3 regions of the Nocardia sp. NPDC055321 genome follow, and region 3 is predicted to be linked to each of the others. Evidence: riboswitches for the same ligand, from Rfam matches in the RefSeq annotation. Region 3 holds a riboswitch; each other region holds the start of a gene.

Region 1 (9,337 bases), on a different contig from region 3:
CGCCGACGTGGCGCAACTGCGTACCTTCATCGTCGACCACGACCTGGACAAGCTGACCGTACTCGGGAAGAAGATCGCCGAGATCTGGGGTGATCGCCCGCCCGCGCAGACCCTGGCGGGCGTGGCCGCCCTGGCCCTGCCGGGGATGAAGTTCGAGGTGGACGCCACCGCCGTCCGTTCCTGACCCGCGCGCCCGCCGGCCCGGACCACCCGCGAGAATCGAGCGGTTCCCTCGGATCTCGCAAAGGAGCGCCGCCATGCCCACCGTGGTCCGGGCCGTCATCAAACCCAACAGCAAGAAGGGTCCCCTGGTGGAAGCCCTCCCCGACGGGACGCTCCAGCTCTACGTCCGGGCCCCCGCCGTCGAGGGCAAGGCGAACCGGGCGGCCATCGAGCTGCTGGCCGCCCACTACGGCGTCCCCAAGACCGCCGTCCGCCTGGCCGCCGGGGCCACCTCCCGCTTCAAACGGTTCGAAGTCGACGACTGAGCGGCGAACTCGGCGAAGGAGCGGGACTTCGATGTGCGGCGCCGCCTACGCACGGTGGCGCCGCGCTCGATCCGGAACCGGGTCGAACAGCGCGGCGTGCTCGGCGACCCAGTCCCGGTAGGTGCGCATCGGCCGGCCGATCAGTTCCGGGACCGTGGGGCGCTGCTCGGCGGTCCAGCGGGTGAGCTCGTCGAAGTGAACGCCGTACTCCTGGAGTGCGAACAGGGTCACGTCGATACCGTCGTCCGGCCACCCGCGTGCGCGCCAGGCGGCGCGGCTCTCCCGCGGAGTCAGCTCCACGGCGGTGATGTCCCGCCCGAGCACGTCGGCGATGTCCCGCACCCGGGATCGTGTACTCACCGGAAATCCCACCGCCTCCAACAGCATTCCCTCGTACCCGTCGCGGCACAGCGCCGCGGCCGCCACCGCCGCCAGATCGCGTTCGTGGATGAAGGGGTAGTGCCCCGTCCCGAGAAACGCTTCCCGCACGGTGTTCTCGGCCGCGATGGTCTCCGCCCAGTCCGAACCCGTTGCCGGATAGGTTCCTTCGAGCACCGACCCCATCACCGCCGACGGCCGGATGTGGGTCCACGCCATGCCCGACGCCTCGACCGCCCGCTCGATGGCGAGCCAGAACCACGTCTCGGGCGGATACGCCGCCTCGTGCTCGGCCCCGTGCGAGGACAGCAGCACGATTCGCCCGACCCCCGCCTCCCACGCCCCGGCGAGCACCCGCCCCACGGTCGCGGCCCGCGCCCCGGCGAGAAAAACGGCGTCGACCCCGTCGAATATCCCCGGTGCCGGCTCCGGCCGCGTGATCGACCCCTCGACCACTTCCACCGCGTCCGGCCACTCCCCGAGCTGCCCCGCCTCGGCCACGACCCGCACCCGCACCCCGGCGTCGAGCAGCTCCCGGGCCAGCCACCGCCCCACGATCCCGGTGGGGCTGCACCCCGCGCTCTTGTCCCCGGCTCCGACGGTCACCAATGTAATTCCGCGCACGACAATTCCTCCGGCTACATCAACGGAGATCTTGCGCCTGCGACGAGGTTGCGGATCCGAACCCCCGCCACCCTACCGCGCCACCACGTTCCACGGCGACGCCCCGAGCGGAACCGACGTGCGGGCGCCGGAGCTAGTACTCCAGTTCGGACCAGGGGATGTGGATCGGGAAGGGGAAGTCGAAGTCGATGCCGTCGGTGTCGGCGGGGAACCATTCGCCGGCGAGGATGTAGTTGCTCGTGTGCAGGGGGCGCACGCCCTCCGGGAGTACCGCCGGCGCGGTCTGCAGGCCGAAGGCACGGACCCTCGCGACGGCGCTGGCCTCCGTGGCCAGCTGGACTTCCCAGTACCAGGGGATTCCCGCGCTCGCGTAGCGGCTCTTCTTCGCCTCGACATCGGACTGAGTGTTGGAGGGGGACAGCACTTCTCCCACCAGCAACGCGTCGGATGCGCGCACTTCCTGGTAGGGGTGATCGAGACAACGATGGACAAGGAAATCCGGGGTCAGGTAGTTGGACTTCCCAGTTTGTCCCAGGAAGACATTCGTCTCGGTCGTTGCCTTCCAGCACTGCTCCGGCTGATGCGCCATCGCGTCGCGCGCACACGTCCTCAGGCCGCTCCACATCAGGTTGGTGAAAGTCTGATGCTCGGCGGGACCGCGTCGTAGCCACACCACGCGTCCGTCCCACAGTTCGATCTGCTCGGCGATCTCCTCCGGAAGTCGCTCGAGTTCTTCCCAGGTCATGAATTCCGGCAGTTCCGGTTGCGCATGCGGGATGGCCACGTCATCAGGGTAATCAGGCATCTCCGCAGCCTCCCGGGGTTTACGCGCTGGGGACGGTTTCGTCCTGATTATCGCGCGGCCGTTCCGCCAGTAGACCGCTCACCTCGCCGAATGTCACTACACCGCGCCCGGGAAGCCCTGTTGGCGCCAGGCCTCGTACACCGCGACGGCGGCGGCGTTCGAGAGGTTCATCGAGCGGCGGCCGGGCAGCATCGGGATCCGGAGCTGGGCGGTGACCCGGGGGTCGGACAGGACCTCCGGGGGGAGGCCGGTCGGCTCGGGGCCGAACAGGAGGGCGTCGCCGTCGGCGTAGGTGATGTCGGTGTTGCGGGTCGTGGCGGCGGCGGTGAAGGCGAAGACGCGGGCGGGGGCTATGGAATCCCATGCGGCGGCCAGGTTCTGGTGCACGGTCACCGAGGCGAGGTCGTGGTAGTCCAGGCCCGCCCGGCGTAGCTTGGGCTCGGATAGGTCGAAGCCCAGGGGTTCGATCAGGTGCAACTGGCAGCCCGTCCCGGCGGCGAGCCGGATGGCGTTGCCGGTGTTGGGCGGGATGCGCGGGGAGAAGAACACAAGATGGAACACGCCCACCAGCATCGCAGAGCAAGAGAACCGTACTGTTCGCGGCCGGTGCGTGCGCGTGGCGGCGGGGAAGCCCGATGCGAGCGGTCCGGCTAAGCTTCCGGGCGTGAGTGCAGCCCATGCCGCCCCGGAGAGCCGCAGCAGCCGTATCGGACAGGCGCTGCGGGACAACCTGCCCATGGTGCTGATCGCACTGGTGCTGGTGGTGGCCGTGGTCTTCCTGGCCTGGGACCGGTGGCGCCGCGGAACCTTCTTCTTCGGCGGCGCGACACTGCTCGCGGCTGCCTTCCGGCTACTGCTGCCGACCGAGCGCGTGGGGCTGTTGGCGGTGCGCAGCAAACCTTTCGACGTGACGTGGCTGGCGGTGCTCGGCTGCGCCATCATCGTGCTGGCGGCGACCATCAACAGCCTCGGTGTCACCTAGCCTTGCGGGTACCACGAGTCATGTCTGTTTCGTACGAATTATCCTGACGCACTGTCGGTTTCGTTAGGGTGACGGCTCCGTAACCCCGGTACCAATTACGGGACGAAGTCGCGTCGTCCACGTAATGTATAGGCATGACAGCGACCTTCGATGACATGGATCTGCGGGATCTGGTCGGCCTGCTCTCGCTCGAGGAACAGCGCGAACTACGTCCCGCGGTACTCCGCGTCCTGCACCGTTTGCCCGCCCAAGAAGTACTGCGCCGAGAACTCGGCCGCCGCCTCACCGAGGTCTGAGCCTCGACACAGCAATCCCCCGGCAGCAGCGCTCCCGGGGGATCATTTGTTTTGAGCTTCGGTACCGCAACTAACGGCGTGCGGCCCGGGCCAGCTCCATGGTCTGCACCATGAGTTTGCCCACCGCTTCGGTCTCGGTGAGGAATCCGTCGTGCCCGTCCCGGGAACGCACGATCTCCAGCCCCTTGCAGCCGGGTAGGAGATCCGCCAGTTCCTGCTGGGTTCGCAACGGATACAACCGATCCGAGTCCACGCCGCCGACCACGCACGGCACCGTGATCGCGCCCAGCGCCGCCTCGATGCCGCCGCGGCCGCGGCCGATGTCGTGCCGGTTCATGGCCTCGGTCAGCAGGACGTAGGTGGCGGGATCGAACCGCGAGATGAGCTTGTCCGCCTGGTACTCCAGGTAGCTCTGCACCGCGTAACGCCCACCGTCCCAGGGGTTCTCGTCGCCCTGGGCATGGTTCTCGAAGCGGTGGTCGAGCTCGGCCTCGGTCCGGTAGGTCAGGTGCGCGATCCGGCGCGCGATGCCCATGCCGGACATCGGCGCGGTCCCGGTGCCGTGATACGCCCCGCCCTGCCAGTTCGGATCGGACCGGATGGCCGCGATCTGGGTGGTCTGGGTGCCGATCTGATCGGCGGTGGCACGCGCGCCCACCGCCAGCACCAGGGCCGACCCGACCCGCTCGGGATAGCCGGCCATCCACTCCAGCACGCGCATGCCGCCCATCGACCCGCCGACCACCGATGCCAGCCGGTAGATGCCGAGCAGATCGAGCAGCTGCGCCTCCGCGGTCACCTGATCGCGAATGCTGATCTCGGGAAAGCGTGCGCCCCAGGGCTTTCCGTCCGCGGCGAGGGACGCTGGTCCGGTGCTGCCCTTGCAGCCGCCCAGGACGTTGGTGGCGATGACACACCATTCGCGGGTGTCCACCGCCGCGCCCTCGCCGACGATGCCGTCCCACCAGCCGGGCTGGGCGTGCTGCACGTTGGCGGGGCCGACCACATGTGAATCGCCGGTGAGGGCGTGCTCGACGAGGATGACGTTATCCGCGTTCGCCGAGAGTTCGCCCCACCGCTGCACCGCCAGGCTCACGTCGGGGATGACAGCGCCGTTCTCGAGCCGGACCTCCCCGATCGCAATGGTGCAGAGCGTCCCGTCGGGCGGCGGCAGCAAGAGATCCGCCGCTGGACGAGAGGTGCTCGATTCAATGCTCACTATCAGCTCGCTGCCGCAATCAGTCCCGCGCGCAAATCCGCCAGGATGTCGTCGATACCTTCGATACCCACGGCCAAACGCACCAGACCAGGGGTGACGCCGGACGCGAGCTGCTCCTCGGGAGTCAGCTGGGAGTGGGTGGTCGAAGCCGGATGAATCACGAGCGAGCGCACATCCCCGATGTTAGCGACATGGCTGTGCAGCACCAGCGCGTCCACGAACTTCTTGCCCGCATCGACACCACCGGCCAGCTCGAACGAGACGATCGCGCCGACGCCCTTCGGTGCCAGCTGTTTGCCGCGCTCGAACCAGGGGGAGTTGGGCAGACCGGCGTAGTACACCGACTCCACCGCGTCCTGCCCGCTCAGGAATTCCGCCACCGCCTGGGCGTTGGCCACGTGCCGCTCCACCCGCAGGCTCAGCGTCTCGATGCCCTGGCTGATCAGGAAGGCGTTGAACGGCGATACCGCCGCGCCGAGGTCGCGCAGCAGCTGCACGCGCGCCTTGAGCGCGTACGCCGGTGCGCCCAGGTCGGCGAAGACCACGCCGTGGTAGCTGGGGTCCGCGGTGGTGAAGCCCGGGAACCGCGGCTTGCCGTCGGCGTCGGTCACGGTCCAGTCGAAGGTGCCGCCGTCCACGATCACGCCCGCGACCGCGGAGCCGTGCCCGCCCAGGTACTTGGTCGCCGAGTGCACGACGATGTCCGCGCCGTGCTTCAGCGGCTGGATCAGGTACGGGGTGGCGACGGTGTTGTCCACGATCAGCGGAACGCCGGCCGCGTGCGCCACGCCCGCGATGCCCTCGATGTCGAAGATCGAGCTGCTCGGATTGGCGACGGTCTCACCGTAGAACGCCTTGGTGTTGGGGCGGACGGCCGCTTCCCACTGGGCCAGGTCGTCCGGATCCTCGACGAAGCTGACCTCGATGCCGAGCTTGGGCAGCGAGTAGTGGAAGAGGTTGTACGTGCCGCCGTACAGGTGCGGGCTGGACACGATGTGGTCGCCGGCCTCGGCGACGTTCAGGATCGCGTAGGTCTCCGCGGCCTGGCCCGACGACACCAGCAGCGCCGCCACGCCGCCCTCGAGGGCGGCCACGCGCTGCTCCACCGCGTCCTGGGTGGGGTTCATGATGCGGGTGTAGATGTTGCCCGGCTCGGCCAGGCCGAACAGTGCCGCGGCGTGATCGGTGTCGCGGAAGGCGTACGAGGTCGTCTGGTAGATCGGCAGGGCGCGTGCGCCCGTGGCCGGATCGGGGGCCTGCCCGGCGTGCACCTGCTTGGTCTCGAAGGACCAGTTCGCGGGATCGAGGTTGGCAGCGGGCGCGGTCGAGTCACTCATGATTACTGCTCCAGGAAGAATCGCCGTATACGGCGGAAGGCTTGGGTTATCGGAAGGCGAATTGGCTTCGACAACAACACATCTCGGTGCCTCCTACAGTGCGCTTGCGCTCGGCCTTCGAGCGCCCGGTCTTCACCCGGAGCACCCCACCGCAGCTGGAGGGTTGCCGATCAGCGAGCCGGGGCTTGGCGCTGATGCTCTTGACCTGTTTCGGGATTCTAACGGTGCTCGGCCGCGATGTCGGCAATGGGGTTACCCACAGTCGGAACGGCGCAAATACGGACGAACTCGTGATAGGCGGTGACCACCGCGTCGGCCATGGCGCGCGCGGAGTCGGCGAGCACGCCCTCGAAACTGCCGAGCTCGGCCTCGCACTCCACGCCCGCGCGCATGATGGCGTGCCAGGTGCCGGTGATCAGCCGCACCGGCAGTGCGTCCGGGTCGGTGCCGAGCCGCTCGCCGAGCACGGTCGAGGTCTCGCGCATCTTGTAGTCCGCGGCGTCGAGACTGCGGGCGCGCACGGCGGGGGAGTGCCTGATGATGTTCTGCATCTGCTGGAACCAGCGGAACGGCAGCGGTTCGTCGCGGTCGATGATGCCCTCGATCATCTCCAGGTAGCTGTTCAGTAGCGCCTGCAGCTCGTTCCCGGTGATCGGCTGGCGGCGCAGGTTGTCCGCCAGCGTGCCGCCGAAGTCCTCGATCGGCGCGATGACGATGTCTTCCTTGCTGTCGAAATACCTGTTCACCGTGCGCGGGGAGACGTCGGCGGCGTCGGCGATCTGTTCCACGGTGGTGGTGTCGAAGCCGTGCTCGTCGCACAGGCGCAGCGCCACGTCGATGACCCGGGTACGGGTCTGCTGCTTCTTGCGCTCGCGCAGGCCGGTGCGGGCGGTCGGCGATGACGGCTCGAACATGCCCCGATGGTAGCGCGGACCGGAGAAATCATGTCCATGGACGCCAACTGTCGCAGTCGGACATTTTTCTCTTGACGCCAATTGTCTGGGAGTGCCACGATGAGCTCGGCTGTTCGGAGCAAACGAGGAGTAGGCATGACCGGCGGGACGGCAACGCTCGAACCTGACGAAATATCAAGTGAGACAAAAAATTCCGCACGATGGTGGGCTCTCGGCGTCATCGCCGTCGCGCAGCTGATCGTGGTGCTCGACGCCACCATCGTCACGATTTCGCTGCCCTTCGCCCAGCAGGACCTGGGCATCAGCGACGGCAACAAGCAGTGGGTCCTGACCGCGTACACGCTGATCTTCGGCGGACTGCTGCTGCTCGGCGGGCGGCTGGCGGACTACCTCGGCCGCCGGCGCGTCTTCATCGCCGGCCTGGTCGGTTTCGCACTGGCCTCCGCACTGGCCGGGCTCGCGCAGAACGGCGCACAGCTGTTCGCCGGACGTGGTCTGCAGGGCGCGTTCGCGGCGCTGCTCGCCCCGGCGGCGCTGTCCCTGGTGTCGGTGACCTTCACCGAGGCCAAGGAGCGAGCCAAGGCGTTCGGCGTCTTCGCCGGGGTCTCGGCGGGCGGCGCGGCCATCGGCCTCATCGCGGGCGGCGCGCTGACCGAGTACGCCAGCTGGCGCTGGTGCCTGCTGGTGAACACCCCGATCGCGTTGCTCGCCGTGCTGGGCGCGCTCGCCTTCGTGGTCCGGGACGTACCGGCCCCGCGGACCGGCGGATACGACCTGCCGGGCGCGATCACCTGCACCCTCGGCCTGATCGCGGTGGTGTACGGCTTCAGCCGCGCCGCCGAGGACGGCTGGCTGGCCGTCTCGACCCTCGGGCTGCTCGCCGGCGGCGCGGTGCTGCTGGCGCTGTTCGTCGTCATCGAATATCGCAGCTCGAATCCGCTGCTGCCGCTGCGTATTCCGGGTGAGATCAACCGCGGCGGGTCGTTCCTCGTGGCGCTGCTGGTGCCGATCGCCATGTTCGCCATGTTCCTGAACCTGAGCTTCTACATGCAGATGACCCTGGGGTACTCCGCGCTGAAGACCGGTTTCGCGTTCATGCCGTTCCCACTGGGCATCACCATCTCCGCGGGCATCACCAGCGTGCTGCTGCCCAAGCTCGGGCCGCGCCCGCTCATGCTGGCCGGTGCTGTGCTCGGGGCGGCCGGGCTCGTCTACATGGCGCAACTGGACTTCGGTTCCAGCTACGCCGCGCTCGTGCTGCCCGCGATGACGCTGATCGCGCTCGGCATGGGCCCACTGTTCGTCTGCATGCAGACCACCGCGCTGCACCAGGTCGACGACGAGGATTCCGGTGTGGCCAGTGCGCTGCTCAACGCCGCGCAGCAGGTCGGCGGGTCCATCGGCGTCGCGCTGCTCACCACGATCGCGGTGCAGGCCGCGGAGCGGTACGCCACCGACAATCCGACGGTCGACAACCTGGCGGCACGGGCCGCGATCCACAGCTACGACGTGGCCTTCTATTTGGGCGCGGTGTTCTTCGTGATCGCGATCCCGGTGATCGCCTTCATGATTCGGGACAAGCCGTCGAGCCTGCTCGAGGGGTCGGAGCGCCCGGTGCACGTGGGGGTCTGAGGTCGGCGCCGGTCTTCGATGGTAGAGGCCCGTGGGCATAGATCCCTCGCCCCGTCACGGATTCGCGCCGTGACGGGGCGAGCCGCAAGTCGATGGCAAGTCGTGGTCAACAGTGGCGGTTCATGGTGGGCGCATGAGCATCACCACTGAACTACCGGCCGACAGTGACTTCCGCTGGCGGGCATACGCATTGATCGGGGGCGGTGTGCTGTTCGCGATCGGCAACGCACTGCACCCGCTGCGGCACTCCGAGGAGGCCGAGCAGGCGGCGACCTGGGTCGCGGCGCACGTGAGCTTCAGCGCGGGCGCGGTCCTCATGGCCGCCGGGCTGCCGCTGGTGACCGCGGCCTGGCGCTCGCTCGGGCGGCCGGGCATCGCGAGACTGGCCGCTGTCACCCGCGCGCTGCTGTATGCCGGTCTGGCCGTGGCCATTCCGATCGGTGGATATCACGAGGCGTTCGTGGCGCCCCGGCTGTCCCATCACGAACAGCACGCCATCGAGACCGCGGCCATGCCGGTGAACGGGCCGCTCGCGGCCTGCTTCCTCGTCGGCTTCCTGCTGTTGGCCGGCTGCGCGTTCGCGGCCCCGAACACCCTGCTCGCCCGGCCCGCGGCGGCGGTGCTCGTGGTGTCGGTGCTGGTGATGGGTGCGGCCGAAGGGC
Region 2 (9,337 bases), on a different contig from region 3:
ATCTCCACCAGTTCCCGCGGGCCGAATTGCTCCGCGGACGCCTTGTATCCGAGTTTGAGGTCTGTCACCGCGCCACTCCTGTCGCCTTGTTGCGCTCGTTGTGCGGGCCAACCTCCCGCTGCCGGCCGCCCGGGACGCGATGGACGCGTCGTGCCGAACGGCTTACTTCGCACCATAGTTCCGCCCCGGGCCCCGGTGTGCCGGGGGTCGCACCCGAGGTCTGCAACCGGCGCGGTCAGCGCCCGTATTCCGGTCGCCGCACCTGGCGATTCGCCCACAGCGACCGATCCGCGCGGCGGCGCGCGTCACGGGCTGCCGAAATATCGCACAGCGGGCGGCGAACGTGAAGAACGAGACAAAAAGGGCCGCGCACGGGCGCAGCTATGCGGGGGCAAATTAGACTCGGACCCGTGACCTCCACCGAAGAGCCGATCCTCTCGTACCTGACGGACATGGACGGCGTGCTGGTGCACGAGAACCACATGGTGCCCGGTGCGGACGAGTTCCTGGCCGAGTTGCGCGCCAACGACATTCCCTTCCTGGTGCTCACCAACAACTCGATCTACACCGCGCGCGACCTGCAGGCCCGGCTCCGGCACACCGGCCTGGAGATTCCCATCGAGTCCATCTGGACCTCGGCGCTCGCGACCGCGACCTTCCTCAACGACCAGCGCCCCAACGGAACCGCCTATGTCGTAGGCGAATCCGGGCTCACCACCGCGCTGCACGAGATCGGTTACGTGCTCACCGACAGCGACCCGGACTACGTGGTGCTCGGCGAGACGCGGACGTACTCCTTCGAGGCCATCACCACCGCCATCCGCCTCATCTCGGCGGGCGCGCGCTTCATCGCCACCAATCCGGACGCCACCGGACCCTCGCGCGAGGGCATCCTGCCCGCGACCGGGTCGGTCGCCGCCCTGATCACCCGCGCCACCGGCAAGGAGCCGTACTACGTGGGCAAACCCAACCCGCTGATGATGCGCTCGGCGCTGCGCCGCATCGACGCGCACTCGCAGTCCACGCTCATGATCGGCGACCGCATGGACACCGACATCATCTCCGGCCTGGAGGCCGGGCTGCGCACGATCCTGGTGACCACCGGCATCTCCACCCACTCGACGGTGGAGCAGTACCCGTACCGGCCCACCGCCATCCTGCACTCGGTCGCCGACCTGATCGGCAAGACCAAGGCGCCCTTCGACGCCTGAGGGTGCGGCCGCACCCGTGGTTCCGGCGCCGGTCCGACCCGCCGGATATCGCCGCGACGCCGCAGCCGGTCCGCCCGGATCCGCGAAGCTGTTGCACGGCAACCACTCCGGGCGGCGCCCCTAGCTCGTCGCGACCGGCCGTTCGGCGTCGAGCGCGTCCAGTGCCGCCGACAGCGTGGTGAGCGCGTCGACGATCTCGGCGAAACGCTCGGCCCCCAGGTGCGCGGCCATCCGCGCGGAGATGTCGGCGTGCTGCGGGTGAATCCGGCGCACCGCCTCGTGACCGGCCGGGGTGATGGCCACGAGTTTGGCCCGCCGGTGCAGCGGGTTCGGCCGGTATTCGGCGAAACCCTTGTCCACCAGCAGATCCGCTATCCGCTGCACGCTCTGGCGCGTGATGCCCATCGCGCGCGCGATGCCCGCCACCGGCAGCGGATCCGGCAGCACCGCGCCGAGCACCTGCCACCAGGCGGCGGTGAGCCCCGCCGGGGCGGCCAATTCCTCGGCGATGGCGAGGAATTGGCCGTTGAGCTTGAACGAGGTGATGGCCGCCGTACTGAACAGTTCCTGTTCGGAGCGCGTCATTGCTGTTCCCGTCGTACGGAGGGTCTCCCCTAGGTGGTGGCGGCCGCCGCGCGGCTCTCCTCGTAGTCGGCCAGCGCGAAGAAGCCGGCCGGATCATTGTGGCCGTAGAGCCGATGCCAGGCCTCGAGCACATGCGGTTCGAACAGGCCGAGCCGCGCGAAGATGGCGTGCGCGAAGTCGACCGGGGTGATGCCGCTCGCGGTGATGAGGTCGGCGTCGATGACGGCCGGCTCGTAGACGAAGCCCTTGCCGCCCGAATACTCGGTCATGGCAAGGTATTCCGCCGCGTTGCTGGTGTGCTTGCGCTCGTCCAGCAGCCCTTCGACCGCCATGCCCCAGGTCGCGCCGCAGATGGCCGCGACCGGCACGCCCGCCGCCAGGAACTCGCGCGCCTTCGCGCCGAAGGCCGCCAGGTCACCGCGCTCCCAGGTCTCCGAACCGGGCAGGATCAGCATCTCGCTCTCGGCCGGGGTCAGATCCGCGAGCGCGAGGTCGGGCGTGACGCGCAGTCCGCCCATGGAGGTCACCGGGTCGGTGGTCGGACCGACCGTGCGGATCTGCCAGGCGCCGGGCTCGCGGTGCCACAGCGTGCGGTTGATGTGCGCGGTGGCGTGCCCGACCTCCCAATCGGCGAAGGTGTCGTAAACGGCCAGGTGCACTGTCTTCGTGGTCATGACAGTATCCTGTCATATTTGACAGTATGCTGTCAATACTTGGACCGTGGACGACCCCGGAACTCGGGAAACACCGGGAGAGCGGCCCGGAAACGACAAGAGGGCCGGAACCTGACGGTTCCGGCCCTCTTGCCTACTACTCGAGCGGGATCAGCTCAGCGCGCGATCCAGATCCGCGATCAGATCCTCGACGTCCTCCAGCCCGATCGAGATGCGCACCACCCCGTCGGTGATGCCGATGGCCGCGCGGCCCTCCGGGCCCATGGCCCGATGCGTCGTCGTCGCCGGATGCGTGATCAGGGTCTTGGCGTCACCGAGGTTGTTCGAGATGTCGATGATCCGCAGCCCGTTGAGCACCTCGAACGCCCGCTTCTTGGCCTCGGCCTCGGGCGCGGTCAACTCGAAGGTCACCACGGTGCCGCCGCCGGACATCTGCGCCCGGGCCAGGTCGTACTGCGGGTGCGAGGTCAGGAACGGGTACTTCACCCACGCCACGGCCGGATGCTGTTCCAGGAACTGCGCGATGCGCAGCGCCGAGTCGTTGGACTGGCGCACCCGCAGCGGCATGGTCTCGAGACCCTTGAGCAGCGTCCAGGCGTTGAACGGGCTCAGCGCCGGACCGGTATGGCGCATAAGGTTTTTCACCGGGCCGTCGATGTACTCGTGCGAGCCCAGGATCGCGCCGCCGAGCACGCGGCCCTGCCCGTCGATGTGCTTGGTGCCCGAGTAGACGAGCACGTCGGCGCCGAGATCGAAGCCGCGCTGCAGCAGCGGGGTCGCGAAGACGTTGTCCAGCACCACCTTCGCGCCGGCGGCGTGCGCCAGATCGACCACCGCGCGCACGTCCACCAGGGACTGCATCGGGTTGGACGGGGTCTCGAAGAACACGGCCTGGGTGGGCACCGACAGCGCCTCGGTCCACTGGTCCAGATCCTCGCCGTCCACGAAGACGGTCTCCACGCCCCAGCGCGGCAGGATCTCGTTGGCCACCACGAAGCACGAGCCGAACAGGCTGCGCGCGGCGACCAGCCGGTCACCGTTGCCCAGCAGCGCGGCCAGCGCGGTGAACACCGCGGACATGCCACTGGCGGTCGCGAAAGCCGCTTCGGCGCCGTCGATCAGGGCCAGCCTGTCCTCGAACATGGCGACCGTCGGGTTGCCGTAGCGCGAGTACACGAAGTGCTCGATGTCGCCGGTGAAGGACGCCTCGGCGGCCTCGGCGCTCTCGTAGACGAAACCGGAGGACAGGTACAGCGCCTCGGAGGTCTCCTCGAAACCCGAGCGCCGCAGGCCACCTCGCACACTGAGCGTGGCGGGGCCGACGCCCTCGGGCAGCGGCTTGTCGAACGCGCCACCGGTGATCATGACTGCCTCCACGGAAGTCCGTCCGCGCGCCAGCCTTCGACGCCGCGGTGTCCCTGCGCGTCGAGCGCGCCCTCGAAACCCTCGAGCACATTGAACGACGGAGCGAGCCCGAGCGCGGTCGCGGCGGTCGCCGCGCCGATGGAACGCTGCCCGGAGCGACAGATGAAGATCACCGGCGCGTCCGAGTCCGCGGCCCGGTCGGCCAGCACCTCGCGGAGCTGATCGACGAACCGGGCATTGCGCGCGCCGCTGGTGTCGACCCATTCGATCAACGCCGTCGGGCGGCCGATGCCGCTGGTGTCGGGGACGCCGACGAAACGCCATTCGGCTTCGGTGCGCACATCGACCAGCACCGCATCCGGATTGTCGCGCAACAGTTCCCACGCCTGCTTCGGCGTGATGTCACCCGCGTAGCTCACTTCGAACCTCCTGTGAATCCGCACTTGCCGCACCGTTGCCCGATGCGCGGCCAGGTCGTCACCCGGAGCACCCCACCGCGGAGGAGGGTTGCCGACCAGCCAGCCGGGGCTTGGCGCTGATACTCATGACCTGGGTTGAGATTGACCGACATGGGGCCTCACTGTCAAACCGTGCGGGCGGTCAGGAATTGCACACCAGCCACGCCCCATCGGTCTTGGTGAAAGTCCAGGTCGAGGTGGAATCGCGGTCGTCGGCGCGCCAGGTCACCTGCGCGGTGGCGCGGTCGCCCTGGACATTCGGGTCGGTCAGCTTGACAAGCGTTGACTTCCCGGCCTTTTCGCCCGTCTCGGTCCGCAGCGGCGAGCGCTGTTCGTCGAAGCCCGGGCACGCGGTCGACGGATCCAGCGCGTCGGTGCCGCTGCGGGATTCGATGAAGTTGCGCGCGGACTTCGCCAGCCGATCCTTGTCTGTGACATTCTTCTCAGCCGGCGACAGCAGGGCCGAGACCACGATGCCGATGATCACCACGACCGTGACGCCGATGGCGATCAGGAACGGCAGCATGGTTCTGGACTCACGCTGATCGATACGTTCGGGCTGGTCCGCGTCCTCGCTCATGACCTTGATCATGCCTGCTCGGGGCGGGTGTCCCGGCGGCGACACCGGACCGCGCCCGGGGAGAGCATGCCCACAGTTGACCGCACCGGCGCGGGGGGTGGTCCATACCACCGATAGAATCGGCACAATTCCCCCGCGAGGCCGGGAATCGCAGTACAGAGCAGCAACGCTGCAGCTTCGGGGCCCGTAGGGTGGTTCACTCGAAGCCAGGGCGTCAACTTAGCCTAAGCTAAGAACGACGGCTGAGACTTGACGGCAAGATAGTTTTCGACCAAAGGGTGCGCGAAGAATGACCGAACAGCTTGCGGGAACCGATGCAGCGACCCGCCCGCTTCGCATTGCGATCGTGGGCGCGGGCCCGGCCGGAATCTACGCCGCCGACGCGCTGATGAAGTCCGATACCCCCGCCGGTTTCGACGGGGTGAGCATCGACCTGTACGAGCGCATGCCCGCGCCGTTCGGTCTGATCCGCTACGGCGTCGCGCCCGATCACCCGCGCATCAAGGGCATCATCACCGCCCTGCACAAGGTCCTGGACAAGCCGCAGGTCCGCCTGCTCGGCAACATCGACTACGGCGTCGACATCACCCTGGAAGACCTGCGCACGTTCTACGACGCGGTCATCTTCTCCACCGGCGCCAACGCCGACCGCGCGCTCGAGATCCCGGGCATCGACCTGGACGGCAGCTTCGGCGCGGCCGACTTCGTCTCCTGGTACGACGGCCACCCGGACGTGCCCCGCGAATGGCCGCTGCACGCGGAGAAGGTCGCGGTCCTGGGCGTCGGCAACGTCGCCCTCGACGTCGCGCGCGTGCTCGCCAAGACCGGCGACGAACTGCTGCCGACCGAGATCCCGCCGAACGTCTACGACGGTCTCAAGGAGAACAAGGCCGTCGAGGTCCACGTCTTCGGACGCCGCGGTCCCGCGCAGGCCAAGTTCACCCCGCTCGAGCTCCGCGAGCTGGACCACTCCCCGACCATCGAGGTCATCGTCGATCCCGAGGACATCGACTACGACGAGGGTTCGGAAGCGGCTCGCCGCCACTCCAAGCAGGTCGACATGATCTGCAACACCCTCGAGCAGTGGGCCATCCGCGACGTGGGCAACCGCCCGCACAAGCTCTTCCTGCACTTCTTCGAGAACCCCGCCGAGATCCTGGGCGACGCCGACGGCAAGGTCATCGGCCTGCGCACCGAGCGCACCGCCCTCGACGGCACCGGCAACGTCAAGGGCACGGGCGAGTTCAAGGACTTCGACGTCACCGCGATCTACCGGGCCGTGGGCTACCTGTCGCAGAACATCCCCTCGCTGCCCTTCGACGACCAGGCGGGCACCGTGCCCAACGAGGCCGGTCGCGTGCTGGGCAACGAGGACGCCGACGGCGCCGAGCGCTACGTGCCGCAGACCTACGTCACCGGCTGGATCAAGCGCGGCCCGGTCGGCCTCATCGGCCACACCAAGGGCGACGCCAACGAGACCATCGCCTGCCTGCTGGACGACGTCGCGAACTTCGTCCCGGCCCCGAAGCCCGAGCTCGAAGCCGTCACCGAGTTCCTCGAGGGCAAGGGCATCCCCTTCACCACCTGGGCCGGCTGGTACCGCCTGGACGCGCACGAGCGCGCCCTGGGCGAGCCCGAGGGCCGCGAGCGCGTGAAGGTCGTCGAGCGCGAGGACATGCTGCGGGCCAGCGAGCCGGACAAGGTTTCCTGATCAACCGTTTCCTGACCGCCTGACCTGGCCGAATCCGCCAGGTGGACAAGGTCTTACGCACTTGTCACCGTCTCGAGGCATGCTGATCAAGTGTTCGATGCCCATGTCCACATCATCGATCCGCGGTTTCCGCTGATCGAGAACGAAGGCTACCTACCCGACCCCTACACCATCGCCGACTATCGGCGGCGCATGTCGCGCTTCGATATCGACGGCGGTGCGGTGGTCAGCGGGTCCTTCCAGGGCACCGATCAGAGCTATCTCCGGGCAGCCCTCGCCGAACTGGGCGCGGGCTGGGTCGGGGTGACCAATCTGGACGTGGACGCCACCGACGCCGAGATCGTGGATCTCGACCGCGCGGGGGTGCGGGCGCTGCGGTTCAACCTCAAGCGCGCGGGCGGGGACATCGTCGGGCTCACCATGCTCGCGCTGCGCGCCTACGACCTCGTGGGCTGGCACGTGGAGCTGTACATCGACGGTTCCATGCTCGGCTCGCTGGAGCCGGTCATCACCAAGCTGCCCCGGCTCTCGATCGACCACATGGGCATGTCCGACGAATGCCTGCCGTACCTGCTGAACCTGGTCGATCGGGGCGCCAAGGTGAAGGCGTCCGGCTTCGGGCGGGTCTCGATGGACGTGGCCTCGGCGCTGCGCAAGATCCACGCGGTCAGTCCCGAGGCCCTGATGTTCGGCTCCGATCTGCCGGGCGCGCGGGCCGGTCGCCCGTTCCGCAACACCGATATCGACGTCATCGCCGAGACCGTCGGCGGTGATCTGCACCGGGTGCTCGAGGACAACGCGCGCGCCTTCTACCGGCTGCCCGCCAAACAGCGGCCCGTCGTCCCGCCCGCGCCGGCCCGGCCGCGGCACGGACCGGACGCGCCGACGCTGCGACTGCACCGCTCCGAACTGCCGAAACCGCCTCCGCCGGACACGATTCCGTTCCGCCGGATCGAGCGCTGACCGAATTCGGTTCGCGCACCGGCGGATTCCCGCGTCCCTGTCCGGCGCCGGCTCAGATCGCGACGGCGGCGACCACCCAGATGCCCGCCGCCAGCAGCGCGCCGAACAGTTCCACCAGCATCGAGAGCCCGACGCCCTTGAGCGCGTGCACCGTCGACTGCCAGGCCGGCTGCTGCTCGCGCAACCGCTGCAGCTCCGAAACATAGACGCCGACAACGAATCCCAGGAACAACCCGACCACCGGCACCACGAAGAATCCGATGATGCCGAGAACCGCGCCCAGGATCAGCGAGCGGCTGGGCACCCCGGCCTCGCGTAGTTTCGCGCCCGGCCAGGTGTACTTGATGATGCCGCTGATGACGAGAAACGTTGTGCAGACCGCGAACACGATCCAGGCCGACGCTCCCCCGGTCATGACGGCCCACACCAGAATCGCCGCCAGGATGAGAATCACCCCGGGCAGGATCGGCACGATGACCCCCAGCAGGCCGATCAGAATCGCGAGGCCGACCAGCACCTCACCCATTGCGCTCAACTTACGGTCCTCCAGGCTCGTGGTTACCCGCATTGTCGCCCAGCGGGGGCGTCCCTGTCCGGGCGAAGTCGGCGAAGTAACCGGACGACCTGGGTGAATAGCGTCGGGGCGCAATTGTGGCGGCACTCACCACGGGAGCCCTCGCGGCTATTGTCATACTGTCAACACGTGCGGCCAGAGCCGGTGCGCACAGGGATCGACGATGAACCGAGGTAGGGCGTGAGCACACCATCCACCGCCAAGCAGGGCCCGCTCGCGGGTGTCCGCGTAGTCGAATTGGCCGGCATCGGCCCGGGTCCGCACGCGGCGCTGCTGCTGGCCGATCTCGGTGCGGACGTGGTGCGGGTGCAGCGCCCGAACCAGCTGCCCGGTCAGATGGAGCGCCCGCAGTGGCGCGGGCGGACCATCGTCGAGGCCAACCTCAAGGATCCGGCGCACATCGAGCAGGTGCTCGGCCTCATCGAGAAGGCCGACGTGCTCATCGAGGGCTTCCGGCCCGGCGTCACCGAGCGCATGGGCCTGGGCCCGGACGTCGCCCTCGAGCGCAACCCGCGCCTGGTCTACGGCCGCATGACCGGCTGGGGTCAGTACGGCCCGATGGCCGATCGCGCCGGGCACGACATCAACTACATCTCGCTGACCGGCGTGCTCAACGCCATCGGCCGCAAGGGCGAGCGCCCGGTGCCGCCGCTGAACATGGTCGGCGACTTCGGCGGCGGGTCGATGTTCCTGGTGTTCGGCATCCTGGCCGCGCTGGTGGAACGGCAGAACTCGGGTAAGGGCCAGGTCATCGACTCCGCGATGATCGACGGCTCGCTCGCGCTCTCGCACATGATCTGGGGCATGAAGGGCATGGGCCTGTGGTCGGACGAGCGGGGCACCAACCTGCTCGACACCGGCATGGCCTTCTACGACACCTACGAGACCTCCGACGGCAAGTACATGGCCGTGGGCTGTATCGAGCCCCAGTTCTACGCCGAGCTGCTGAAGGGCCTCGAGATCGACCCGGAGGGCCTGCCCTACCAGATCGATCCGAACGGCCAGGACCAGCTGCGCAAGCTGTTCACCGACAAGTTCAAGACCAAGACCCGCGACGAGTGGTGGGCGATCTTCGAGCACACCGACGCCTGCACCACCCCGGTGCTCACCTTCACCGAGGCCGAGCAGAACCCGCACATCCAGGCCCGCACCGGCCTGATCGAGATCGAGGGCGTGGTGCAGCACGCGCCCGCCCCGCGCTTCTCGCGCACCCCGG
Region 3 (9,337 bases):
GACCTGCACCGGGGCTTCGCGCTCCGCGTAGAGCTTCTCGACGGCGTCGAGCTCGTCCGCGCTCGGCACCCCGCCGAAACCCAGTCCGGCCACCTTGTTCAGCGGCGATCCCGGTTCGGCGAAGGACGCCACCCCACCCGCGAGCGGCACCAGGAAGCCGCTGTCCGCGCCCGGTCGCGCCCGCGCCGCCGCGCTGCCCGCGCTGATCAGCTCGCTCTCCACCCCCTCGATGCGGGCGCCGAGCTCGACACTGCAGAACAGGGATCGCTGATCGTTGGGCATGGCCTCGAGCCTAGTTCGGGGCGGCAACCGAATTCCCGGCTTCGTCGCGGACCGGGCGAACCCCGGGATGCCCGGCCGGGGCCGCGGACGCCGCCGTTCGGTCGAACCGTAAGGTCGGAGGGTGGCCCCAGCAGAGCACCCCGCAGCCGGGTCCGGACTCGTCGTCGGGTTCGACCTGGATATGACGCTGATCGACTCGCGTCCGGGCATCGCCGCGGTGTGGGACGCGGTGGCCGCCGAGACCGGGGTGCGCATCGATTCGGAGCTGGCGGTGTCGAGGCTGGGACCGCCGCTGGCCATCGAGGCGGCCGAGTGGTTCCCGCCGGACCAGGTGCCGGGGGTCGTGGCCCGCTATCGCGAGCTGTACCCCGACCTCGCGATCACGCGCGCCGATCGGTTGCCGGGCGTGCTCGACGCGCTCACGGCGGTGCATCGCGCCGGTGGGCGCACCCTGGTCATCACGGCCAAGAAGGAATCGCTCGCGCGCCTGCATCTCGACCATCTCGGGTTGCCGGTGGACGACGTCGTGGGCGATGTCTGGGCCGAGGAGAAGGGGACGGCGCTGCGCGAGCATGGGGCTTCGGTCTACGTCGGCGATCATCTGGGCGATGTGCGCGGGGCGAAGGTCGCCGGGGCGCTGGCGGTCGCGGTGACCACCGGACCGTATACGGGCGAGGAGCTTTCGGCCGAGGGCGCGGACGTGGTGCTGGGCGATCTCACCGAGTTCCCGGCCTGGCTCGCCGCGCACCTGGCCGCGCGCAACTGAGCTCGCACGTGCCGGGCCGGACTCCGCGCCCCGGGACCGACTTCCTTTTGGCTTCAGGTTGATTCGAACGCTGTTGACGGAACGGACCCGTCACTAGCGTTGCGCGCACGGTCACGAGTATCAGCAGTGACGAGCCCCGGCTCGCTGATCGGCAACCCTCGCGCGGCGGTGGGGTGCCCCGGGTGACGACCAGGTGCTGCCCGCCGGGCAGCACAAGCGCGTTGTGGCCGGTGTGTGCCGGTGAGTTCAGAGGAATCAGATGAGTAAGCAATGGTCCGGGTCGCGTCGTCTCCGGGTAGTGGTGGGCATCGCATCGGCGGCCCTGGTGGCCGGGCTGGTATCGGCGTGCGGCGGTTCTTCCGAGAGTGACAGCGGCACCGTGTATTTCGGTGTGTCGGGGCCGAAGTCGGGCCCGTCGGCGGAGTACGGCCGGCTGTGGCAGCAGGGCTTCGATCTGGCCCTGGAGGAGGTCAACGCCGCGGGCGGGATCGACGGCAAGAAGGTCGAATTGAAGTGGGAGGATTCGCAATCCGACCCGAAGCAGACCGTGCCCATCGCGACCAAGTTCGTCGGTGACGAGTCCATCATCGCCGAGCTGGGCGACTTCTCGTCCCCGGCCTCGATCGCGGCGTCGCCGGTCTACAACCGCGGCAAGCTGGTGCAGTACGGCTTCACCAACTCCGCGGTGGACTTTACCAAGGCCGGCGACTACTCGTGGAGCCCGTCGATCACCCTGGACGTGTTCCAGGAGCGCAACGCCCAGTGGGTGTCCGCGAAGGCCAAGAAGGTTTCCGTGGTGTACCTCGAAACCGACTGGGGTAAGCAGGCTTTCAAGTTCTTCGAGCAGTCCGCCAAGGAGAAGGGCGTGGAGATCGTCTACTCCTCGCCGATTCTGCCGGACTCGCAGGACTTCCGCCCGGTGCTGATCAAGGGCCGGGACGCGAACCCGGAGGCGTTCGTGCACCTGGGTTACGGCCCGGACGGCGCGCTCATCGTCAAGCAGCTGCGCGACGTGGGATACGGCGGCCAGTTCTTCGGCGGCCAGAACACCCCGCAGTTCATCTCGCTGGCGGGCGCCGCGGCCGAGGGTGACATCGTGAACGGCGTCTTCACCGCCGCGGACACCAACCCCAAGGTCGTGGACTTCGTGCAGCGGTTCCGCGCCAAGTTCGACGTCGACCCGGGCGACTTCAACGTGTACGCCTACGACGCGATCAACGTGCTGGTGAAGGCGGCAAAGCACGGCGGCGCGACCCGCGAGGGCATCCTGAAGGGCCTGCGCGAGGTCAAGGACTTCGACGGAATCGGTTTGGGCACCTTCGCTTTCGATCAGCAGACCCGCCGGCCGAGCGGGGTCAAGCCGATCGAGCTGATCCTGAAGAACGGCGCCTTCGTGCCGACCGGCAACAAGTAACGCCATGTTCGACACGCTCATAGCGGGTCTGGTCCACGGCAATGCGTACGCGCTCATCGCCGTGGGCATCACCCTGATCTTCGGGGTCAGCAACGTCATCAATTTCGCGCACGGCGCGATCTTCGCGTTCGGGTCGGTGCTGGGCTGGTGGCTGATCGCCGAGCAGGGGCTGCCGCTGTGGCTCGCTCTCGTGCTGGTGGTGGGCGGCACGGCGCTGCTGGGTGTGGTGATCGACGTGCTCGCGGTGCGGCCGCTGCGCCGCGCCCCGGCCATCGCGGCGCTGCTGGCCACGGTCGCGGTGGGCCTGATTCTCGAGAACGTGGTGGCGCTGATCTTCGGCCCCGACACCCGGCCCTTCCCGCAGGTGTTGCCCACCAACAACTTTCAGGCGGGTGGCATCCGGTTCGGGACCTCGGACGTGGTCATGTTCGCCATCACCATCACGGTGATGGCGGGGTTGTGGAGCTTCCTGCGGTACAGCCGGTACGGGCTGGCCATTCGCGCCACCGCGCAGGATCCGGACGCCGCGGCGCAGATGGGGATCGGGGTCGGGCGGATCCAGTCGCTGGCCTTCGCCATCGCCTCGGGGCTGGGCGGGCTGGCGGGCATCTTCGTCGGGCTCTACAACTCCAACATCTCCCCGACGAGCGGCGGCATCGTCGGCATGACCGGGTTCGTGGCCGCCACCATCGGCGGGCTCGGCTCGATTCCCGGCGCGGTGGTCGGCGGTTTCGTCCTCGGTCTGGTGGAGGCGTTCGGCATCTACACCTTCGGGGACGGGTACCGCGATCTGATCACCTTCGGACTGCTGGTCGTCTTCCTGGTGCTGCGGCCGGGCGGGCTGCTCGCGCGCCCGCCCGCCATCGAATCCGAACCGCTGACCGGCACCTTCCTGGGGTCGGGCCGGCAGCTGCGGGTGCGGTGGTGGCACGCGCTCATCGCGTTCGCCGTTGCGGGACTGGTGATTCCGGCCGTATCCGACGACTACGGCATCTCGGTGGGCACCCAGATCCTGGCCTACGCGATCATCGCGGTATCCATGACGCTGGTCGCGGGTTCGGCGGGGCAGCTCGCCATCGGGCAGGCCGGGCCGATCGCGATCGGCGCGTACACCTCGGCGGTGCTGACGGTCTCGCACGGCTGGTCGTTCCTGCCCGCGATCGTCGTCGCGGGAATCCTGGCCGCGGTGGTGTCGTCGGTGCTGGCCGCGCCGCTGTGGCGGCTCGGCGGGCACTACGTCGCCATCGCCACGCTCGGGATCGGCATCGTGACGGTCGCGCTGATCCGCAACTGGGAGCCGGTGACGCGGGGCAGCTACGGCATCTTCGGTATTCCGGCGCCGGAGCTCTTCGGGTTCGAATTCACCACGCACACCGAGATCTTCCGGCTCGAGCTGGTGGTGCTGGCGATCACGCTGGCGGTGCTGCTCGCGGTGCAGCGGTCGCGGCTGGGAACGGCGATCCGGGCCATCGGCGCGGACGAGGTGGCGGCGCGGTCGGCGGGGGTGCCGGTGCGCGACTACAAGGCGCTGGCCTTCGCGATCGCCGCGTTCTTCTCCGGGATCGGCGGTGCGCTGCTGGCGCACCAGTACTCCTACATCGATCCGACCGTGTTCAACCTGCCGATGTCGCTGCTGGTGGTGACGATCCTGGTGCTCGGCGGCACGGCTTCGCCGTACGGCGCGGTCCTGGGCGCGGTGGTGCTGATCGGGGTGCCCGAGGCGCTGCGGCTGGCTCCCGAACTGCGCATCGTGCTCTACGGCGTGGTGCTGCTGCTGGTCGTGCGGTTCCGGCCGCAGGGCATTCTGGTGAGGAGGGAACGTGTCGAAGTCACCGTCTGAGACCGCATCCGGACCGCGTGGCGAGCCGGAGCCGGTCGGGCAGAGTGATCTGCCGGTCGGGCAGCGCGATGCGGCGGCCGGGCCGATCACCTCTGTAGCGGGGCCGAGCGACGCGGTGCTGTCGGTTCGGGGTCTGCGCCGGGCCTTCGGCGGCGTCCGAGCGGTCGACGGCCTGGACATCACCATCGCGCCCGGGGAGTTCGTGTCGATCATCGGGCCCAACGGCTCCGGTAAGTCGACCACGGTCAACCTCATCTCGGGGGTGCTGAAGCCTGACGCGGGCGAGATTCTGGTGCACGGCAGGCGTATTCGGCCCGGCAGGCCGGAGGCGGCGGCCAACGCGGGCATCGCGCGCACCTTCCAGAACGGGCGGGTGTTCGGCAACATGACGGTCCGCGAGAACGTGGACGTCGGCTTGCAGACCACCCTGCGCGCGTCCCGACCGCTGCGCGCACTGGCGGGAATTCCGCTGCTGCGCTGGGTATCCCTGCTCGCGGAGGTGGGGGTGGCGCTCGTGCCTACCCCGGCCGCGCGGGCCGAGCGCAGGGCGACCGCCGCGCGTATCGACGCCCAGCTGGCGCGATTCGGCGAGCGTCTCACCCCGCGCGCCGACAACTTCGCCTTCACCCTGTCCTACGCCAATCGCCGGCGCACCGAGATCGCGCGCGCCCTGGCCCTGGAACCGCGCCTGCTGCTGCTCGACGAGCCCGCGGCGGGCATGAACCAGACCGAGACCGCCGAAATCGGCAGGCAGCTGGCGGAATTGAAGGCGCGGGGCCAGACGGTACTGCTGGTCGAGCACAAGATGGATCTGGTGCACGACCTGTCCGACCGCGTGCTGGTGCTGGACGAGGGCCGGGTCATCGCCGAGGGCACACCGGACGAGGTGCTCGAGGATCCCCGGGTGATCGAGGCGTATCTGGGCAGGAGCCGCGGTGGCCGGCGTGCGGTCGCGGCCGACGTCAACTCCGGAACCGGAGCCGGGCTAGAAGCCACTGCCTCCGAGTTGGAATCCGGCACCGCGGGTGCGGCGCAGCCCGGGGTGCCGGCCGGTTCGGAGAAACCTGACGACGCAGACGTGAAAGGGAAGGTGACCGCGGATGCCGGCCACTGATGCCGCCGGCGCCGGGACTGTCGCGGCGGTGGTCTCCGAGCTTGCCGGTTCGGCCCGCTTCGACGAAAACTCCGCGCCCATACTGGAATTCGACAGGGTAGTCGTGCACTACGGCGCGTCGCGCGCGCTGGACGAGGTGTCGCTGCGGGTGCGCCCGGGCGAGATCGTGTCGCTGCTGGGCGGTAACGCCTCGGGCAAGTCCACCACCATGAAGACCGCGCTCGGGCTGTTGCAGCCGACCTCCGGCGCGGTGCGCATCGACGGGGTGGACGTGAGCAGGACGCCGCCGTCGGCGCGGATCGCGGCGGGGCTGGCGTCGGTGCCCGAGGCCAGGCGGGTGTTCCCCGCCATGACGGTGCAGGAGAACCTGTTCGTCGGCGGCTACATCCGCAAGGAGCGCCGGTCGGTCCTGGCCGAGCGGGCCGCCGAACTCTTCGAGCACTTCCCGCGCCTGGCCGAGCGCCGTGCCCAGCGCGCGGGCACCCTGTCGGGCGGCGAACAGCAGATGCTGGCGTTCGCGCGGGCGCTGATGAGCAAGCCGCGGCTGATCTGCATGGACGAGCCCACCATGGGCCTGTCGCCGCTGTTCGTGGATCGGGTGCTGGACGAGATCGCCCGGCTGAACCGGGAACTGGGGCTGGCCATCCTCATCGTGGAGCAGCAGGCCGAACTCGCCCTGAGCATCGCGCATTCCGCGAATGTGCTGCGCACCGGTGAGATCGTGTTGCACGGACCGGCCGCCGAACTCATCGACAATCCGGCCGTGCGCGATGCCTACCTGGGAAAGGCGATGGTATGACCACACGACGGCTCGGCTTCTTCACCCGCCTGGTCCGCTCGGATCAGGATCAGGACGCGGCCACGGTGTACCGGCACGCCCTGGAACAGTTCGACGCGGCCGAACGGCTCGGCTACGACACCGCCTGGGTGGCGCAGCACCACCTGGACCCGGACGAGGGCGGACTGCCGTCGCCGTTCGTCTTCCTGGCGCACGCGGCGGCGCGAAATCCGAAGTTGCGCTTGGGAACCGCCATCGTCACGCTCGCGCTGGAGGATCCGGTCCGGGTCGCCGAGGACGCCGCGGTGCTGGACGCGCTCAGCGGCGGCCGGCTCGAACTCGGGTTCGGGGCGGGCGGTTCCCAGCACGCGTTCGATCTGTTCGAGCTGGGGCAGGCGGATCGGCAGCAGGTGTACGCGGACAAGCTCGCCCGGGTGACCGCCGCCCTGACCGGGACGCCGCTGGTGGGCGGTCGCGGTCTCAATCCGCCCGCCCCGGAGTTGCGAAACAGGTTGTGGCAGGCGACTTTCTCGGCCTCCGGGGCCCGCCGGGCCGGCTTGGCCGGTGACGGCCTGCTGCTGTCCAAGGCGCAGCCGCGCGACGCCGCCACCGCGAACTCCGCGCTCTGGGAGATTCAGGAACCCCTGGTCAACGCGTATCTGGCGGCGCTGCCCGCCGGTGCGGAGCCCCGAATCGGCGCCTCCCGAGGCGTTTTCGTCGCCGACGACGGCGCCACCGCCCGCACCCTGGCCGAGCGCGGTGCGCAGCGGTTCCTGGATCAGTTCCGCCGCAATCACGACGCCGGCATCGCGGGCTCGGTCGAGGAGATTCTGCGCGACACGTACGTCGGCACCCCCGACGAGGTGGCGGCACGCCTGTCGGCCGACACCGCCGTGCGGCGGGCCACCGACCTCATCGTGCAGGTGCATCCGGTCGATCCCGGCCACGAGGCCACCCTGCGCTCCATCGAACTCATCGCCACGAAGGTTGCCCCGCAACTGGGCCGGCGGGAAGGAAACACACAGTGACCGACGTGAGCGACCGCGCTCCCGACGCGACGGCGTCTGCGGTGAGCACCGAAACAGTCGGCGGCGCACCGACGTACGCCGACGTGATCGACACCGTGCTGGGCGACCGCGCGGCCGCGGTGCGGGAGTTGCGGCGGGCGCGCCCGCCCGTGGTCGAGCACACCCAGGGCGTGTTCGAAGCCCTGCTGGACGGTCCGGCCACCGTGGCCCTGGGTCGTGAGCGCGTCATCGCGGCGGCGGTGGCCGTCGCGGAACTGGCGGGCGCACCCGAATTGGCCGCGCACTACGCGGGTTTCGGCACGGTGCCCGCGGCCGGTGATCCGGTGCTGGCCGCCGTGCTGAAGCACGCCGCGCAGGTGAGCACCGCGCCCGCCACCGTCACCCGCGCCGATATCGACGCGCTGAGCGCGGCCGGTCTCACCGCGACCGACATCGTGACCGTGGCCCAGCTGATCGGCTACGTCCATTACCAGGCCCGGCTGCTGGCCGGTCTCACCCTGATCGGAGCCGCACATGAGTGACACCCCGACCTCCGAGGTACGCAGCGTCGATACCGACCGCCGCCCAGCGGGTTTCACCCAGGCGCAGTTGGACTGGGTGCCCTGGGTGGAACCCATAAAGCCGGCCGACGCCGATGAGCGCCAAGCTCCTTTGCTGGCGGGTGATCGGGGCGTCGGACCGTATTTCCGGCTTTTGGCGCGCAATGTCAATGTGCTCGAGCATCGCAGCGGCAACGACAAGGAGATCTTTTACGGTCGCGCCGGGGTCGGCCGCGCCGAAAGGGAACTCGCCGCCACCGTCACCTCGCGGCACAACGGCTGTGAATATTGCGCCTCGGTGCATTCCCGATTCACCTCCGCGCTGTCCAAGCGCGAAGCGGACGTACAGCGATTGCTGGACGCGGGAAATGGCGTTCGGCTCGATGAAAGATGGGACGCCATAATCGATTTCGTGGACGCGCTGGCAGCCAATCCGCCCCGGGCCGAGCGGTCGCACATCGACCGGCTGCGCGAGCTCGCTTTCAGCGACACCGAGATTCACGATCTGGTGCTGTCCGCGGCGTCGTTCTCCTGGGCCAACCGCCTCATGCTGACCCTGGGCGAGCCGGAGGTGCCGGTCACCGGATGAGGCCGGCCGGCTCGAAACCGGCCCGATTCGGGGGTTGCGGGGAGGTCGCGGTAACCGGAGGATGTGACGGGTCCGGCGCGTCGCTCGGCGCGGCGTGCGAGACCGGGTTCCGGTAGTGAAACCGCTGGTGGGGGCCGATTCGAAGCCGACCGGTATTTATTCTAGATTTTTCCGGTAAAAGCTTCCATGCATGGCCCGCGGCTGGGTAACGTCCGGTTGGCAAACAGTCAGTGACGGCACTGGCGACCCTGTTGAATCGGAGCACCCCCATGACCGACATCATTTCCGACATCCTGGCCCAGACGATCTTGAAGCTGCTCGCGACCGGCTCGGCGAGCGGCTCCGCCCAGTAGCCGTCCGAGTGCCACCTTTCGGCTACTGCGCGGACGCCGAACCGGTGCCCACGGGGCCCGATCCGTGATTCATGGATCGGGCCCCGTGTGATGTCCGGGTCGAGTGGGTACTTTGCAGGAGATTCCGGGTGGGCGGCGGCCGCCGCGACCGAGGTGAGCGGGGTTCCGCGAATAAATCTGAAAAAACTCCTTCAAAAGTATTCCGTCCAGTTCGTCCGCTCTGTATCGTGTTGAGTGGCAAACGATCAGTGACTTTCGGGCCAATGCGGCATCGGAACGTGAATCTCCCCCCGGATTCGCGTTCCGAACCTGGGACGGTTCCCCTGCCTATATCCGCCGTCCCCGGTGCGCCGCAGTGGCCCGAGACACTGAGCCAACTTTCGGCTATCGCGCGGGATGTCGAAGGTGCAAACGAAGGGCCCGATCCATGACGAGGGGATCGGGCCCTTCGGTATTGTCTGGCGCAATGTCACAGGAAACGAACGCGGGAAGAATGTACGCCGGGCAGCCCGTAGAAGACCGGCAACGGCAGCGTCGTGCGCGTTTTCTGGAGTCGGGGCTGACGGTCTTCGCGCGAGACGGTTACGCGAACAGCTCCGTCGGCGCCATCTGCAAGGACGCCGGCCTCTCGTCG

What was found. Region 3 has a riboswitch for S-adenosylmethionine ahead of ACWIGI_RS40885 (ABC transporter substrate-binding protein). Riboswitches for the same ligand answer to the same signal wherever they lie in the genome.
Region 1: linked by a shared signal. The riboswitch ahead of ACWIGI_RS12165 (bifunctional o-acetylhomoserine/o-acetylserine sulfhydrylase) and the one ahead of ACWIGI_RS40885 (ABC transporter substrate-binding protein) in region 3 are both predicted to bind S-adenosylmethionine.
Region 2: linked by a shared signal. The riboswitch ahead of ACWIGI_RS23170 (rhodanese-like domain-containing protein) and the one ahead of ACWIGI_RS40885 (ABC transporter substrate-binding protein) in region 3 are both predicted to bind S-adenosylmethionine.

The regions. Positions count from the first base shown of each region.
Region 1 is NZ_JBSHMS010000006.1:194,116-203,452, forward strand. Features, by position in the region: gene ACWIGI_RS12125 (RidA family protein) at 1-184, shown strand, start outside; gene ACWIGI_RS12130 (DUF167 domain-containing protein) at 258-488, shown strand; gene ACWIGI_RS12135 (SDR family oxidoreductase) at 534-1,490, opposite strand; gene ACWIGI_RS12140 (Uma2 family endonuclease) at 1,624-2,235, opposite strand; gene ACWIGI_RS12145 (tRNA (cytidine(34)-2'-O)-methyltransferase) at 2,392-2,856, opposite strand; gene ACWIGI_RS12150 (DUF3017 domain-containing protein) at 3,032-3,277, shown strand; gene ACWIGI_RS12155 (hypothetical protein) at 3,412-3,573, shown strand; gene metX (homoserine O-acetyltransferase MetX) at 3,644-4,792, opposite strand; gene ACWIGI_RS12165 (bifunctional o-acetylhomoserine/o-acetylserine sulfhydrylase) at 4,795-6,129, opposite strand; SAM riboswitch class IV at 6,225-6,335, opposite strand; gene ACWIGI_RS12170 (TetR/AcrR family transcriptional regulator) at 6,348-7,043, opposite strand; gene ACWIGI_RS12175 (MFS transporter) at 7,179-8,675, shown strand; gene ACWIGI_RS12180 (hypothetical protein) at 8,809-9,337, shown strand, end outside.
Region 2 is NZ_JBSHMS010000014.1:150,600-159,936, reverse strand. Features, by position in the region: gene fgd (glucose-6-phosphate dehydrogenase (coenzyme-F420)) at 1-68, opposite strand, end outside; gene ACWIGI_RS23190 (HAD-IIA family hydrolase) at 411-1,211, shown strand; gene ACWIGI_RS23185 (MarR family winged helix-turn-helix transcriptional regulator) at 1,332-1,796, opposite strand; gene ACWIGI_RS23180 (type 1 glutamine amidotransferase family protein) at 1,826-2,470, opposite strand; gene ACWIGI_RS23175 (O-succinylhomoserine sulfhydrylase) at 2,621-3,835, opposite strand; gene ACWIGI_RS23170 (rhodanese-like domain-containing protein) at 3,832-4,254, opposite strand; SAM riboswitch class IV at 4,270-4,385, opposite strand; gene ACWIGI_RS23165 (Rv0361 family membrane protein) at 4,436-4,873, opposite strand; gene ACWIGI_RS23160 (FAD-dependent oxidoreductase) at 5,163-6,584, shown strand; gene ACWIGI_RS23155 (amidohydrolase family protein) at 6,675-7,547, shown strand; gene ACWIGI_RS23150 (DUF456 domain-containing protein) at 7,600-8,073, opposite strand; gene ACWIGI_RS23145 (CaiB/BaiF CoA transferase family protein) at 8,302-9,337, shown strand, end outside.
Region 3 is NZ_JBSHMS010000054.1:8,581-17,917, forward strand. Features, by position in the region: gene ACWIGI_RS40875 (GNAT family N-acetyltransferase) at 1-261, opposite strand, end outside; gene ACWIGI_RS40880 (HAD family hydrolase) at 404-1,048, shown strand; SAM riboswitch class IV at 1,158-1,273, shown strand; gene ACWIGI_RS40885 (ABC transporter substrate-binding protein) at 1,308-2,462, shown strand; gene ACWIGI_RS40890 (ABC transporter permease) at 2,467-4,302, shown strand; gene ACWIGI_RS40895 (ABC transporter ATP-binding protein) at 4,283-5,416, shown strand; gene ACWIGI_RS40900 (ABC transporter ATP-binding protein) at 5,403-6,215, shown strand; gene ACWIGI_RS40905 (putative FMN-dependent luciferase-like monooxygenase) at 6,212-7,222, shown strand; gene ACWIGI_RS40910 (hypothetical protein) at 7,219-7,743, shown strand; gene ACWIGI_RS40915 (peroxidase-related enzyme) at 7,736-8,350, shown strand; gene ACWIGI_RS40920 (hypothetical protein) at 8,581-8,703, shown strand; gene ACWIGI_RS40925 (TetR/AcrR family transcriptional regulator) at 9,170-9,337, shown strand, end outside.